3 regions of the Pseudovibrio sp. W64 genome follow, and region 1 is predicted to be linked to each of the others. Evidence: riboswitches for the same ligand, from Rfam matches in the RefSeq annotation. Region 1 holds a riboswitch; each other region holds the start of a gene.

What was found. A riboswitch is a leader RNA that binds a small molecule or an ion and turns the genes downstream of it on or off. The one in region 1 is predicted to bind thiamine pyrophosphate.
Region 2: it holds a riboswitch for thiamine pyrophosphate, as region 1 does, so the genes downstream of both, thiC (phosphomethylpyrimidine synthase ThiC) here and PsW64_RS03775 (ABC transporter permease) in region 1, are expected to answer to the same signal.
Region 3: it holds a riboswitch for thiamine pyrophosphate, as region 1 does, so the genes downstream of both, thiB (thiamine ABC transporter substrate binding subunit) here and PsW64_RS03775 (ABC transporter permease) in region 1, are expected to answer to the same signal.

The regions. Positions count from the first base shown of each region.
Region 1 covers NZ_LMCI01000007.1:4,961-9,443, forward strand. Annotated here, with positions in the region: gene PsW64_RS03765 (CHASE2 domain-containing protein) at 1-127, shown strand, start outside; gene PsW64_RS03770 (ABC transporter substrate-binding protein) at 200-1,138, opposite strand; gene PsW64_RS03775 (ABC transporter permease) at 1,165-1,764, opposite strand; TPP riboswitch at 2,050-2,157, opposite strand; gene PsW64_RS03780 (hypothetical protein) at 2,287-4,053, opposite strand; gene PsW64_RS03785 (adenylosuccinate synthase) at 4,091-4,483, opposite strand, start outside.
Region 2 covers NZ_LMCI01000047.1:18,903-23,385, forward strand. Annotated here, with positions in the region: gene PsW64_RS25735 (FAD-dependent oxidoreductase) at 1-82, opposite strand, end outside; gene thiC (phosphomethylpyrimidine synthase ThiC) at 79-1,878, opposite strand; TPP riboswitch at 1,994-2,114, opposite strand; gene PsW64_RS25745 (hypothetical protein) at 2,298-4,265, shown strand; gene PsW64_RS25750 (N-acetylmuramic acid 6-phosphate etherase) at 4,432-4,483, shown strand, end outside.
Region 3 covers NZ_LMCI01000038.1:446,184-450,666, forward strand. Annotated here, with positions in the region: gene PsW64_RS18590 (hypothetical protein) at 1-20, opposite strand, end outside; gene katG (catalase/peroxidase HPI) at 347-2,524, shown strand; TPP riboswitch at 2,641-2,747, shown strand; gene thiB (thiamine ABC transporter substrate binding subunit) at 2,769-3,761, shown strand; gene PsW64_RS18605 (thiamine/thiamine pyrophosphate ABC transporter permease ThiP) at 3,737-4,483, shown strand, end outside.

The DNA of each region.
Region 1 (4,483 bases):
CCTGACGCTGATAGATGAATGCAAATCACTCTCTGAGGGCGAGTACAACACCATCTATGCTGCTTTTGAGAAATACATCCTCAGCGATCTGGCTCAACACGAGGCGGTCAAGGATGCAGCGCAATAACGGCATTTGGCCTACAAATAAAAAGAGCCCCCGAAACTCGGAGGCTCAAATTTTAGTTTAGACCTATACCGGTTAGCGCAGTTCAACCGCGTAGGTTTCAACTGGAGGCGCTGTTTTAATGAGCCCCTGCTCAATCAGAAAGTTCGCAAACCGTTCATAACGACCATTATCCAAAGCAGCTGGACGGCTGGCAAAACGCGGCAGAGTATCCGCCCAGGCACGCTTGTTCAGCTCATCATCCAGATTTGGATAGACCTCAAGGAAGCTCTTCCAGGAGTCCTGCGGATTATTAAGCAGATAAACGGTAGCCGCCTCAATCGCATTGATGAACTTCTTCAAACGCGGATCATCCAGCTTGTCTTTGTGAGCCACATAAATCAGCTCATCATAGACTGGCACGCCGTTCTCTTCAGGATAAAACGCGCGACCTTTCGCACCTTCAATCTCCATCTGGTTCAGCTCGAAGTTACGGTAACCACCAATCACCGCATCAACCTGCCCAGCCATCAGAGATGGTGAGAGCGAGAAGTTTACGTTGATCAGCTCCACATCGTCAGAACTTAGGCCTGCATTGGAAAGCATCTTCCCAAGCATGGCGTTCTCAAACCCGGATGTGGAATAACCAATACGCTTGCCTTTCAGGTCTGCAATCTCCTTGATCGGTCCGTCTTCCAAAACAATTAGCGTGTTCAGAGGTGTAGAGACCAGCGTCCCGATCCGCATTATCGGCATGCCCTCATCAATTTGCGGGTGCAACGTCTGCTGATAGGAAACTGCAATGTCACCCTGCCCTGCTGCAACAAGCTTTGGTGGCATGGAAGGATCAGCAGGCTCAATCAGCTCAACATCAAGGCCCTCTTTTTCAAAGAACCCCCGTGCCTTGGCAACCACGATTGGTGCATGGTCTGGATTCGCAAACCAATCCAGCAACACAGTCAGCTTGTCCGCTGCTTGCACTTGAAGCGTGCTCGCAAGCATTGCCGCACCAAACAGCATACCTAGTTTTTTCATAAGGTTACGTCCTCATACTCTGAGACCTAGATCTCTTTCTGCCAATAGATCATCCGAGAAGTGCCGAACTCAACAACTGCCCTCAGGCTCAACACCATCACCGCAAGCAAAATCAACGCCGCAAACATCGTCGCTGTTTGCATGCGTGCATTGGATTGCAACATGATGAAAGCTAGTCCCCCTTTTGCACCAACCCACTCTCCAACCACCGCCCCAATAGGAGCGAACACCGCTGCAATGCGCATACCAGAAGCCAGAGATGGCAAGGCGGCTGGAATGCGAATGTAGCGAAGTGTTTGCCAGCGGTTCAGACCGTGCAGCTTGCCAAGGTCGAGCAGTGATTGATCAGTCCTGCGCAAACCATCGAAGAAAGTCGAGGTCACAGAAAAGAAGATCACAATCACGGCCATCACAACCTTGGAGGCGAGCCCAAAGCCGAACCACAGCACCAGAAGCGGTGCAATTGCAAACACAGGAAGAGATTGGGTCGCTGCAATCGGAGGCAGCAGAAACAGGCGTATCCGAGGAGACACTGCCAGCAAAACAGCCAGCGAAGCTCCAGCGCTCACGCCAAAGAGAAAACCGAGAACAGTCTCCCAAGCGGTAATGCCTGCATGATGCAGCAAGAAAAAACCTTGATTGAGAAAAGCGGAAAAAACCGCCGCCGGACCTGGCAACAGAAACGGGGGAAACTCTCCAATCTGAACCACACTTTCCCAAATGGCGATAAAAAGCAAAATCCCGAAAAGACTTCGGAGAATTCGTTTCAAAGCTCGCTTCAGCATGCAGACTCCCAACAATGGTATTGGGCATCACAAACAGGCGGAAGAACGGAGCTACATCAGCTCTCTGGGATGTTTTCAGCACAGGATCTCCCGTTACAGCAAAATGCAAACATGGAGATCCGGGAAGAATGGCTCAGGTCCCGTCCCTTCGCCGGCATTACCCGGATCAGGTTCAAAGGGTTTAGCTCATCGCAATCTCAGCTTTTCGAAAGAAAAGCACCCCTCGGAATAGCAAGGAACATGCGCGTTTCTGCTGAAGGATGCAAGCAGATTTTGCTCTGACGGACGACAGCATAATGAAAAAGGCCTCAGCTCTGAGAGAGCCAAGGCCTTTGAAATCTAATCTAAATATCTGAAACTAGATTACTTCCAGCTCTTGATTGCCTGTGCGATAACTTTGTTGCCGGTTGTACCTTTTTCAAAGGTCAACATTGCACGGCGACCACTGTTGTACAGCAGTGGAACATCAATCCACTCACGCTCAGCAAGACGCTTCAGGTTCTTCGCTTTTTCTTCATCACTGTCAGACAGCGCAATCCAGAAGAGAGTGTCAGAAACCTTCACGGCAGCACCATCAAGCGGGTCACCAGCTTCAGACTCTGTCTTCTTCAGGATCAGGCCAGGCACCTTCTCAACACCTTTGCCATCAAATCCTTCTGGGAAGATGAAGTTCAGCTCAAGCAGATGGCTGGCTGGCAAAGACTGATCACTATTCGGCTTCAACGTCATCTCAACAGAGAAGTTACGAGATGGCAGCGTCGCAACAGCTTTGATAACAGAATCGCCGTTAGCTTCATCCAGTGACCAAACAACGTTCCCGCGTGATGCAGAACCTGCTGCGCCCGGCGTCAAAGCCTCTTCGTAAAGTATGCTCTGTTGTGCAACAGGAGAAACCGCAGCTTCCGTTCCAATGGTTTCAGCTGGCGGAACAGAATTGGTCTCAACTGCAGTACTTTGCTGTGCAGGCTCCGTCACCGGCAAAACCTGCTCAGAAGATGTGTCTTCTGCCGGTGCTGCTGGAGATTCAACCACACGCACGACTGGAGGCTCAGCTGTTGTCTCGGTTGGCGCAGCGCTGGATGAATTCCGGGTAATCCGGGTCGTCTGAACCCGCGTCGCATCCGGAGAAACCTTTGCCCCTTCATCAGATGGCAACAAGCGGTCAGTGTTCTTCTTCGGCGTGCGTTCCGGCTGAACCCGAAGCGGCTCATCTTCATTCGAAGGTGCGCTCTCTGGCGCAACAGTCTCACCGGTTTCAACTGGAAGAACCAAAGAGAGAATAACATCGCGCAGACTATAGACACCTGCGGTAACGCCCAAGATTATCAGTATGACCACAATGATGCCGACAATACCCGATGTGTTGGAAGGCTTCAGCCCTTCTTCCTGCTCAATCGCATCACCAACGCGCTGCGCAACGGCTGGCTTGCGGGAGGAAGCAGGTTTACGGCTCGTCTTTGGCTTAACCTTGGCAGGCTCATCGATCTCAGGACGCGACTTACCTTTTGTTTCCAGCTTAGTGCGACGTGCCTCACCCGGCACCCAGGAGCGCTCTTCTGCGCTCGTCTCAACAGCACCTTTGGTTGGCAGAGACGCAGCAGGTTCACCCGTCTCTTTGTCATCCATAGAGCCAAGGTCAGGCTCTTTGCGCTCGCTGGCAGATTCAGGCAGCTGATCACGCGCCATCTGATTGGCCTGATGAGCGGCGTTGCCGAGATCCTGCGCGGCACGAACCGCCTCTTTAAACACGTCTGCTTTAGCAGCAGGTGCTTTTGGCTCATCGCGCGCTGGAGTATCGGCCTTTGTACCTGCCTTAGGCGTATCGCCAGCAGGTGAAGATGCAGCAGAGATTTCTGGAGCTGCAGGTTTTGGAGCACTTGGAGCTGGGGTGGTTTTAGACCGCCCCAACCCGAGAGACTCACGAGCAGCTTCCGCTTCGACCTTACGAATGGCCTCTTCAAGCTTCAGCTGCTCCTCAGTGATCTGGGAGGGAGACAGAGGTGGGTCGTAACTTTTAAGTTGCTTTACAATTGCATTCCGCGCGCGTTGATAAACTGCCCGCCGTGCAGAACCTGTGTTCTCTTGTAAACCAGCTACCGCTTTTTTTAGAACGGAATTGTAGTCCGCCATTTAACTGCCCATTGCCCCCAGAGCTTCATTTCAAGACTTAATCCTGGAATGGATTCTGAACCAGGATTGTGTCATCACGTTCAGGGCTTGTTGATAACAGAGCAACCGGAGCACCAATCAGCTCTTCAACATGCCGAACGTATTTCACAGCTTGTGCTGGCAATTCTGCCCAAGTCCGTGCGCCTTTGGTCGTTTCCTTCCAACCAGGCAGGGTCTCATAAATAGGAACAACCCGCGCCTGAGCACCTTGAGATGCCGGAAGGTAATCGATTCGCTCACCATCTAGCTCATAACCAACACAAATCTTAATTTCATCCAGTCCGTCCAAAACGTCAAGCTTTGTCAATGCAATCCCATTGATTCCGCTGGTGCAAACGGTTTGACGGACAATCACTGCATCAAACCAGCCACACCGACGACGACGACCAGT
Region 2 (4,483 bases), on a different contig from region 1:
AGATAGTGACGGATGCACCGCGCTTTGCCAGCTCATAGGCGGAAGCCAGCCCCGCAAGGCCAGCTCCTGCAATCGTAATCACTGCTCTGTTCCTTCAAGTGGCAGATACAGTTTACCGCCTTCCCGGAACTTGGCCGCCATAGCCTCCATGCCTTCCTTCTGCGCTTCCGCGCGGATGTCATGGGAGATCCGCATAGAGCAGAACTTCGGTCCGCACATAGAACAGAAATGAGCCACTTTATGCGCATCTTTCGGCAACGTTTCATCGTGGAACTCTCGCGCAGTATCCGGATCGAGAGAAAGGTTGAACTGATCCTCCCAACGGAATTCAAAGCGTGCACGGGACAAGGCATCATCCCGGCGCTGGGCACCCGGCAATCCTTTCGCAAGATCAGCGGCGTGAGCTGCAATCTTATAGGTAATCACACCGGTTTTCACATCATCCCGGTCCGGCAACCCTAAATGCTCTTTCGGTGTCACATAGCAAAGCATGGCGCAGCCAAACCACCCGATCATCGCAGCACCGATGCCGGAGGTGATGTGATCATATCCGGGCGCGATATCCGTGGTGAGAGGGCCAAGCGTGTAAAACGGTGCTTCATGGCAGCATTCCAGCTGCTTATCCATGTTCTCTTTGATCTTGTGCATGGCCACATGACCCGGGCCTTCAATCATCACCTGACAATCCTTGGCCCATGCAATCTTGGTCAGCTCCCCAAGCGTCTCCAACTCGGCAAACTGGGCTTCATCATTTGCATCTGCAATGGAACCCGGACGCAATCCATCACCAAGAGAAAACGCCACATCGTACTGGCGGCAAATATCGCAGATCTCGTCAAAGTGCTCATAGAGGAAGCTGTCTTTGTGATGATGCAGACACCACTTCGCCATGATGGAACCGCCACGGGAGACAATCCCCGTCACGCGATTAACGGTCATCGGCACCATGTGAAGGCGCACGCCAGCATGGATGGTGAAGTAATCAACCCCTTGCTCTGCCTGCTCAATCAACGTGTCGCGGAAGATTTCCCAAGTCAGATCTTCCGCAACTCCATTCACCTTCTCAAGTGCCTGATAAAGCGGGACGGTCCCAATCGGTACAGGACTGTTGCGGATGATCCATTCACGGGTGTTGTGAATGTTACGACCGGTAGACAGATCCATCACCGTGTCAGCGCCCCAGCGGATCGACCACACCATCTTGTCGACTTCCTCTTCCATGGAGGAGGTAACAGCAGATGTACCCATATTGGCGTTGATCTTGACCAGAAAGTTCCGCCCGATGATCATCGGCTCACTCTCAGGGTGGTTGATGTTCGACGGAATGATCGCGCGGCCAGCTGCCACTTCATCACGTACAAACTCTGGTGTTACATAATCTGGAATGCTCGCACCCCAGTCATTGCCACACCGCTCTTCTGCAACCGCTTCCCGCAACTGGTTTTCGCGGATGGCGATAAACTCCATCTCCGGTGTGATAATGCCAGCGCGGGCATAAGCCAGCTGGGTGACGGCTTTACCGTCCTTTCCGCGCAAGGGGCGAGGCTTCACCGGAAACTCAGGAACAAGCCGGTCGCCTTTCACAAAACCATTGTCTTCAGGTTTAATCTCGCGGCCATCATACTCCTCAGTGTCACCGCGCACCTCAATCCACTTGCGCCGTAGAGCAGGCAAACCTTCAGAAATATTCGTTGTTGCCGTTGGGTCTGTGTATGGGCCGGAACTATCATAGACTGGCAGCGGTGGTTCACCTGCTGTCGGGTGAACGCTGATTTCGCGCATGGGCACAAGCACGTCTTCGTGCAAGCTGCCACGAACATAGATTTTGCGCGCTGCTGGCAAAGCGCCTGTGGTGATGGATGGGTTCGGCGTCGTCATAATGGTGCTCCTCAAGTTCATAACTCGAAAAAGACACCAGATGAGTTTTGGCTGGGAAACGGCAGAAAGAACTTCTGCTGCTAAGATCGCGGTTGTTACACTGGCCCTTCAAACAGGCCCCGCGACCCGTGCTTCCTACGCCAGTATCAACTGGGTCAGGTTCTAAGGGTCGCGTCGCCGAGCTTGCGCTCTGTCAGCCTCTCAGTCTCCTTGGTGAGACTCCCCTGCATACATGATTTTGCTAGAACGATTATGAACTAGTGTCAAGGCAGGTTCGGTTCAGGCGAGGTTCAGAAATCTTTTGTAAGTTGGATTTTATGAGAGGGGAGTCGCTGACACTTATTGGATTTTGCGGTTTGCGTTCCTATCTCTCATCTAAGAATTTCACATCTGGATATCGCGAAAAATAATATCAACGAATGCTTGAAAACTATTCTCTCCCATCCGTTTTAGCTGGCCCGATCTTGCGTCGACTGGAAACCTCACGTTTAACATTCTGGCTCGCAGTGCGCGCTCCAGCAGATGTGAAACTGGATTTGCTCCCACAAGGTGGTGAACCGCAAACCTACGAGCTGACGAAAGCGCAAACTGAGGTAAACCTGATCTCAGCAGGGGTACATCTCCACTACCTCCTGATCGATCTACCTCTCCAAAGCCCTTTACCGCATGATACTTGGATCAGCTATCGCCTCACTCTGCGTATGGAGGATGACGAGGAGGCTGGTTGGCAGGATCATTCCGTATGGGCGCCTGATCTCTGCTATGAAAATCAGGAGCTTCCCGGCTTTCTGCTAAGCTCAAAAGTTTCCTCGCTCCTGCACGGGTCCTGCCGCAAACCACATCACGAATCCGGCGATGGTCTGGTCGCAGCCGATCAGTTTCTGGCAAAGCACATCAGAGCTGAGAAGGGCACCAAAGTTGATAAGGAAAAATGGCCAGCTGCCCTCGTGATGAGTGGCGATCAGATTTACTCAGATGATGTTGCTGGCCCCATGCTGCGAGCTATCCATGGGCTCATCGAAAAACTCGGCATCACTGAGGAACAGCTGGCAGGCTTGGAAAGCAAAGTGCCTGCAAAGGCATCAGATTTCTACCAACACGGCGACACCTACTACCGCCGCGAAAAGTTTCTCCCAAGTCTGGAAAAGAACCGAAAGCTCTGGCTTGTCTTGTTCGGTGGCGTAGAAAAACCGATCTTCACTGCTGATCACGCCCATAACCATCTGATCACACTTGCTGAATTCTTGGCAATGTACCTCCTTGTCTGGTCACCAGCGCTATGGGATCTGGTTGAGACAGATGCACCCGAAGGACTGACACCAGAAGAAGCAGCGCTCTATGAGAGCGAACAGAAAATCCTGAAGGAGTTTGTTGCGGGTCTCAGCCAGGTGCGCCGCCTGTTTGCCCATCTTCCGGTTGCGATGATCTTTGATGACCACGATGTCACTGATGACTGGAACCTCAACCGTGATTGGGAAGAGACCGCCTACGGCCATCCGTTCTCCCGACGGATCATTGGCAATGCCTTGTGTGCCTATATGCTCAATCAGGGGTGGGGCAACCGACCTGAAGCGTTCTCAGGTGGAACACTTGAAGCGATGACGCAAGCTGTCACGGTGCCCGGCACAAATAGCTACGATGAGTTTCTGGAGCATCTCTTCGCCTTTGAAAACTGGGACTATCACTGGGAACTAGACCCACCACTGCTGGTGTTGGATACGCGCACACGCCGATGGAGATCAGAGCGGGCAGGGTATCTACCCTCGGGTCTTCTGGACTGGGAAGCGGTCACAGATTTACAACGATCTCTGCGCGGAAAAGACGCCGTGCTACTCGTCTCAGCAGCTCCGATCTTCGGCGTAAAGCTGATCGAAACGCTGCAGAAGCTGCTCACGTTCATGGGCAAGCCGCTCATGGTGGATGCGGAATACTGGATGGCACATCCGGGAACGGCAGATGGCATTTTGAACGTGTTCCGCCACCGCAAAACGCCAGATCGTTTTACGATCCTTTCTGGTGATGTGCACTATTCCTTTGTTTACGATGTCGAGTTACGCGGACATTCTCGTGGGCCTGACATCTGGCAAATCTGCAGCAGTGGCATCAAAAACGAGTTCCCGGCCAAACTGCTTGATAAACTCGACCATCTGAACCGCTGGCTCTATGCGCCTCGCTCTCCCTTGAACTGGCTCACCAGACGGCGCGGCATGAAGGTTATTCCGCGCAAACCTGTGGGCACGCATCATGGTCGACGCTTGCTGAATGCAAGTGGCATTGGATTAGTTGAGTTTGATGAACACGGCGGCCCAGATCAAATCAGCCAGTTGCTGCCTGATGGACGTCAGGTCGTCTTTGTACGCCGCGAAGAAGAAGCACGCTGGGATTGACCAAGAAAAAACTAGGTCCAAAACAATACCTGTGGTCTGCAATTGTCACAGGTAACTGTTAGAAATCTATTGGGATTACGCAATTTGCGGGTCTTTTCTAATATATCATTGCCATATCGTGAGTTGTTGGTATGCTATTGGTATCAGGGAGAGTCTCGTGTCCAGCATATCCAAAAAAGTGGGGTTTCCAGAACATTCCAATCCGCAGGAGTGGCGTG
Region 3 (4,483 bases), on a different contig from region 1:
AGAAGACTGATAGTGCTCATGCAAATTTCTCCGCGAAAAACAATGTGATATTTTACATGGATTACTGATGCATTGAAGGGCAGACCTGATGCTTTCCTCACCTCGCGAAAAGCGTTTCCGTGTGTGATGAGGAGAGCTCAGAGGAGCAATCTAAGCACCTTCGTTTACCTTCAAATTTATACAATAAGAAAAACTTATTGATATGTGCAGAAGATGCAATTTCACTTAATGTGTTTGGCGACCTATATTCAGTCTAGAATTTGCTGGATGCATCGTTTCGTCTCACCGCTTAAGGTAAACGCTACGTCAAAACCAGCAAGAGCCAAATTAGATAGTGGAGACAGCAATGCACGGTAACGATGTCAAGACAGCCGGTGTTTGTCCGGTGGTACATGGCGCGAATACATCGATGGATAAGCCGGTTACCCGATGGTGGCCTGATGCTTTGAATCTCGACATCCTCCATCAACATGGTGCGCGTACCAACCCGATGGACCCAGGATTCAATTATCATGATGCTGTCAAATCACTCGACTTTGAAGCGGTGAAGGCAGACGTTCATGCGCTCATGACCGACAGTCAGGACTGGTGGCCAGCGGATTGGGGCCATTATGGTGGCCTTATGATCCGCCTTTCGTGGCACACAGCTGGCTCTTATCGTCTTGCAGATGGTCGCGGTGGCGGCGGTTCCGGCAACATCCGCTTTGCTCCGCTTAACTCCTGGCCTGATAACGCAAGCCTTGATAAAGCCCGCCGTTTGCTTTGGCCTATCAAGAAAAAGTACGGTAACACTCTCTCCTGGGCTGATCTGATTATTCTCGCAGGCACTATCGCCTATGACTCCATGGGTCTGAAAACCTTTGGTTTCGGGTTTGGCCGTGAGGATATCTGGGGTCCAGAGATCGACACCTATTGGGGATCTGAGAAAGAATGGCTTGCACGCAGTGAAGAGCGCTATGACGATCTGGATGACCCTTCAACGCTCGAAAACCCGCTTGCAGCAACCCATATGGGTTTGATCTACGTGAACCCGGAAGGCGTAAATGGCGTTCCCGGTCCGCAAAAAACAGCCGATCAGATCCGCGAAACCTTTGCTCGTATGGCAATGAATGACGAGGAAACTGCTGCGCTGACGTGCGGTGGTCACACCGTTGGTAAGACCCATGGACGCGGTGCCGTCGATAACATCGGTGTCGCACCGGAAGCCGCTGGTCTTGAAGAGCAGGGATTTGGCTGGTCTAACCCCGGACAGGATGGCAAAGCAACGAATGCCTTTACTTCTGGCATTGAAGGTGCGTGGACCACACACCCAACCACATTCGATATGGGCTTTTTCGATATGCTGTTCGGCCATGAATGGGAGCAGGTAAAATCTCCTGCCGGCGCATGGCAATGGGAACCGGTGTCCATCAAGGAAGAAGACAAACCTGTTGATCCAACAGACCCGTCTGTTCGTCACAATCCGATCATGACGGATGCGGACATGGCGATGAAGGTTGACCCGATCTACAATGAGTACTGTCAGAAATTCATCGCAGATCCTGAGTACTTCAGAGATACGTTTGCGCGTGCATGGTTCAAGCTGACCCACCGCGATATGGGACCGAGAGCCAATTATCTTGGCCCGGATGTGCCGAAAGAAGACCTTATCTGGCAGGATCCTGTTCCAGCAGGCAACACCAACTATGATGTTACTGCGCTGAAAGCAAAAATTGCGGCAAGTGGTTTGAGCAATGAAGACCTGATCAAAACCGCCTGGGACAGCGCACGAACTTATCGCGGTTCTGATATGCGCGGTGGTGCCAACGGTGCTCGTATCCGCCTTGCTCCTCAAAAGGATTGGGTTGGCAATGAGCCAGACCGGCTTGCCAAAGTTCTGGCTGTGCTTGAACCAATTGCAGCGCAGGCAGGAGCCTCAGTCGCAGATGTGATCGTGCTGGCAGGCAACGTTGGTGTAGAAAATGCCATCAAGGCAGCTGGTTTCAACGTGGAAGTTCCATTTGCTTCTGGTCGCGGTGATGCAACAGATGCGATGACAGACGCGACATCCTTCTCTGTATTGGAGCCTATTTCTGATGGCTTCCGTAACTGGCAGAAGCAAGAGTACGCTGTTAGCCCGGAAGAGATGATGCTGGATCGTGCTCAGCTCCTCCGTCTCACTGGCTGGGAAATGACTGCACTTGTTGGTGGCCTGCGCGTTCTTGGTGCCAATTATGGCGGTTCAAAGCATGGTGTCTTCACGGACCGCGAAGGTCAGCTGACAACGGACTTCTTCGTCAACCTGACCGATATGGACAACAGCTGGCATCCACTCAAAGATGGCACCTATGAGATCCGCGACCGCAAATCTGGCAAGCCTAAGTGGACTGCAACCAGTGCTGACCTTGTGTTTGGCTCCAATTCAGTCCTGCGCGCTTATGCTGAAGTGTATGCTCAGGATGACAACCACGAAAAGTTCGTTCGCGACTTCGTGGCAACATGGACCAAGGTCATGAACGCCGACCGCTTCGACCTGACAGCCTAATAAATGCGACCAGTCCGGGCAGGGAACTGCCCGGGCTTCTTCTTGCAACTCCCTACAGGTGCCCTCTCCATCCCAGCTATATCCAGTTGCGCTTCTGTGTTTTTCCGGTTAAGAACCGCTTGACCTCGGGGTGCGCGTATTTGTCGTGCTGAGATGCTTTAGTGGCGAACCCGTTGAACCTGAACCGGCTAGAACCGGCGGAGGGAAGGGTACCGGTTTCACCCATCCTTGCCCTCTCGCCGCAATGGAGGATGACTTGAAACATCTGTTAATTGCTGCGGGATTACTCACTGCAACATCAGCGATGGCTGCTGAGAAGCCTCAACTGACAGTTTACACATACGACAGCTTCGTTTCTGACTGGGGCCCAGGCCCAAAAGTGGAAGAAGCGTTTGAGGCTGTATGCGAGTGTGACCTGAAACTTGTTGGCGTCGAAGATGGCGCAGCACTGCTTTCCCGCATTCGTCTTGAAGGTAAAAACTCAGATGCCGATGTGGTGCTGGGTCTGGACACCAATCTGGTAGAGACTGCCAAGAAAACTGGCCTGTTTGCACCACACTCTGTTGAAGCCCAATATACACTGCCAATGGAGTGGGCTGACGAAACCTTTGTGCCGTACGACTGGGGCTACTTTGCCTTCGTACACAAGGCTGGCGAAACCGTACCAACCAACTTCCGCGAGCTTGCGAAGAGTGATGCCAAGATCCTTATTCAGGATCCACGCTCCTCTACACCCGGCCTCGGGTTGTTGCTTTGGGTGAAAGCGGCTTACGGAGACGAAGCTGCTGATGTTTGGGCGGATCTTTCCGATAACATCGTGACGGTTACAAAAGGTTGGTCAGAAGCCTACGGTCTATTCCTTGATGGGGAAGCGGACATGGTGCTCAGTTACACCACGTCTCCGGCTTACCACCTGATTGCCGAGGAAGATAACAGCAAAACCACTGCCGCGTTTGAAGAAGGCCATTACATGCAGGTTGAAGTAGCGGCAAAGCTTGCCGGGACTGATCAGCCAGAGTTGGCAGACAAGTTCCTGAACTTCATGGTTTCAGATGCTTTCCAGACAATCATTCCAACAACCAACTGGATGTATCCAGCTGTGACACCAAAAGGTGGTTTACCTGCTGGGTTCGACACTCTGCAGGTGCCTGAAAAAGCTTTGTTCTTTAAGCCTGAAGAAGCTGCTGCTGCAAGACGTGAGGCTCTGCCGGAATGGCTAGAAGCGCTCAGCCAGTAAGTTCGCTTCCCGGTGTTGCCGCGGCATTTCTTGTCGCGGCACTCATACTTGGCACGTTGGCCGCGGTTGCCTTGCGAGCCGAAGCGGGTCACGGCTTTTCCTCTTCCGATTGGGCCGCTCTCAAGTTTACGCTCACGCAGGCCGTGCTTTCTGCTGTGATCAGTGTTGCGTTGGCAGTGCCGGTTGCGCGCGCCCTGGCGCGACGGCGGTTTCCGGGCCGCAGTTTGCTCATTGCACTGCTCGGTGCCCCCTTCATTCTACCAGTTATCGTTGCCATTCTTGGGTTACTACAGGTGTTTGGCCGTGCGGGCTGGATATCTGATGTGCTTGTTTATTTTGGTGCTTCACCCATTCGCATTTATGGCCTCCACGGTGTTGTGCTGGCTCATGTTTTCTTCAACCTTCCGCTTGCAACCCGATTGATTTTACAAGGGTGGCAAGAAATCCCTTCAGAGCGTTTTCGCCTTGCTGCACAGCTGGGGTGTGATGGAAAAGCTCTGTTTCGACTGATCGAACTCCCCATGCTCGCGCGCATTTTACCCGGTGCACTGGCTGTGATCTTTGCTATCTGCCTGACAAGCTTTGCTGTTGCTCTGACACTTGGTGGTGGGCCACGGGCGACAACCATTGAGCTGGCGATCTATCAGGCATTTACATATGACTTTGATCTTGGACGGGCCGCGCTGCTTTCTGCATTGCAACTCACGCTCACTGCTGCAGCA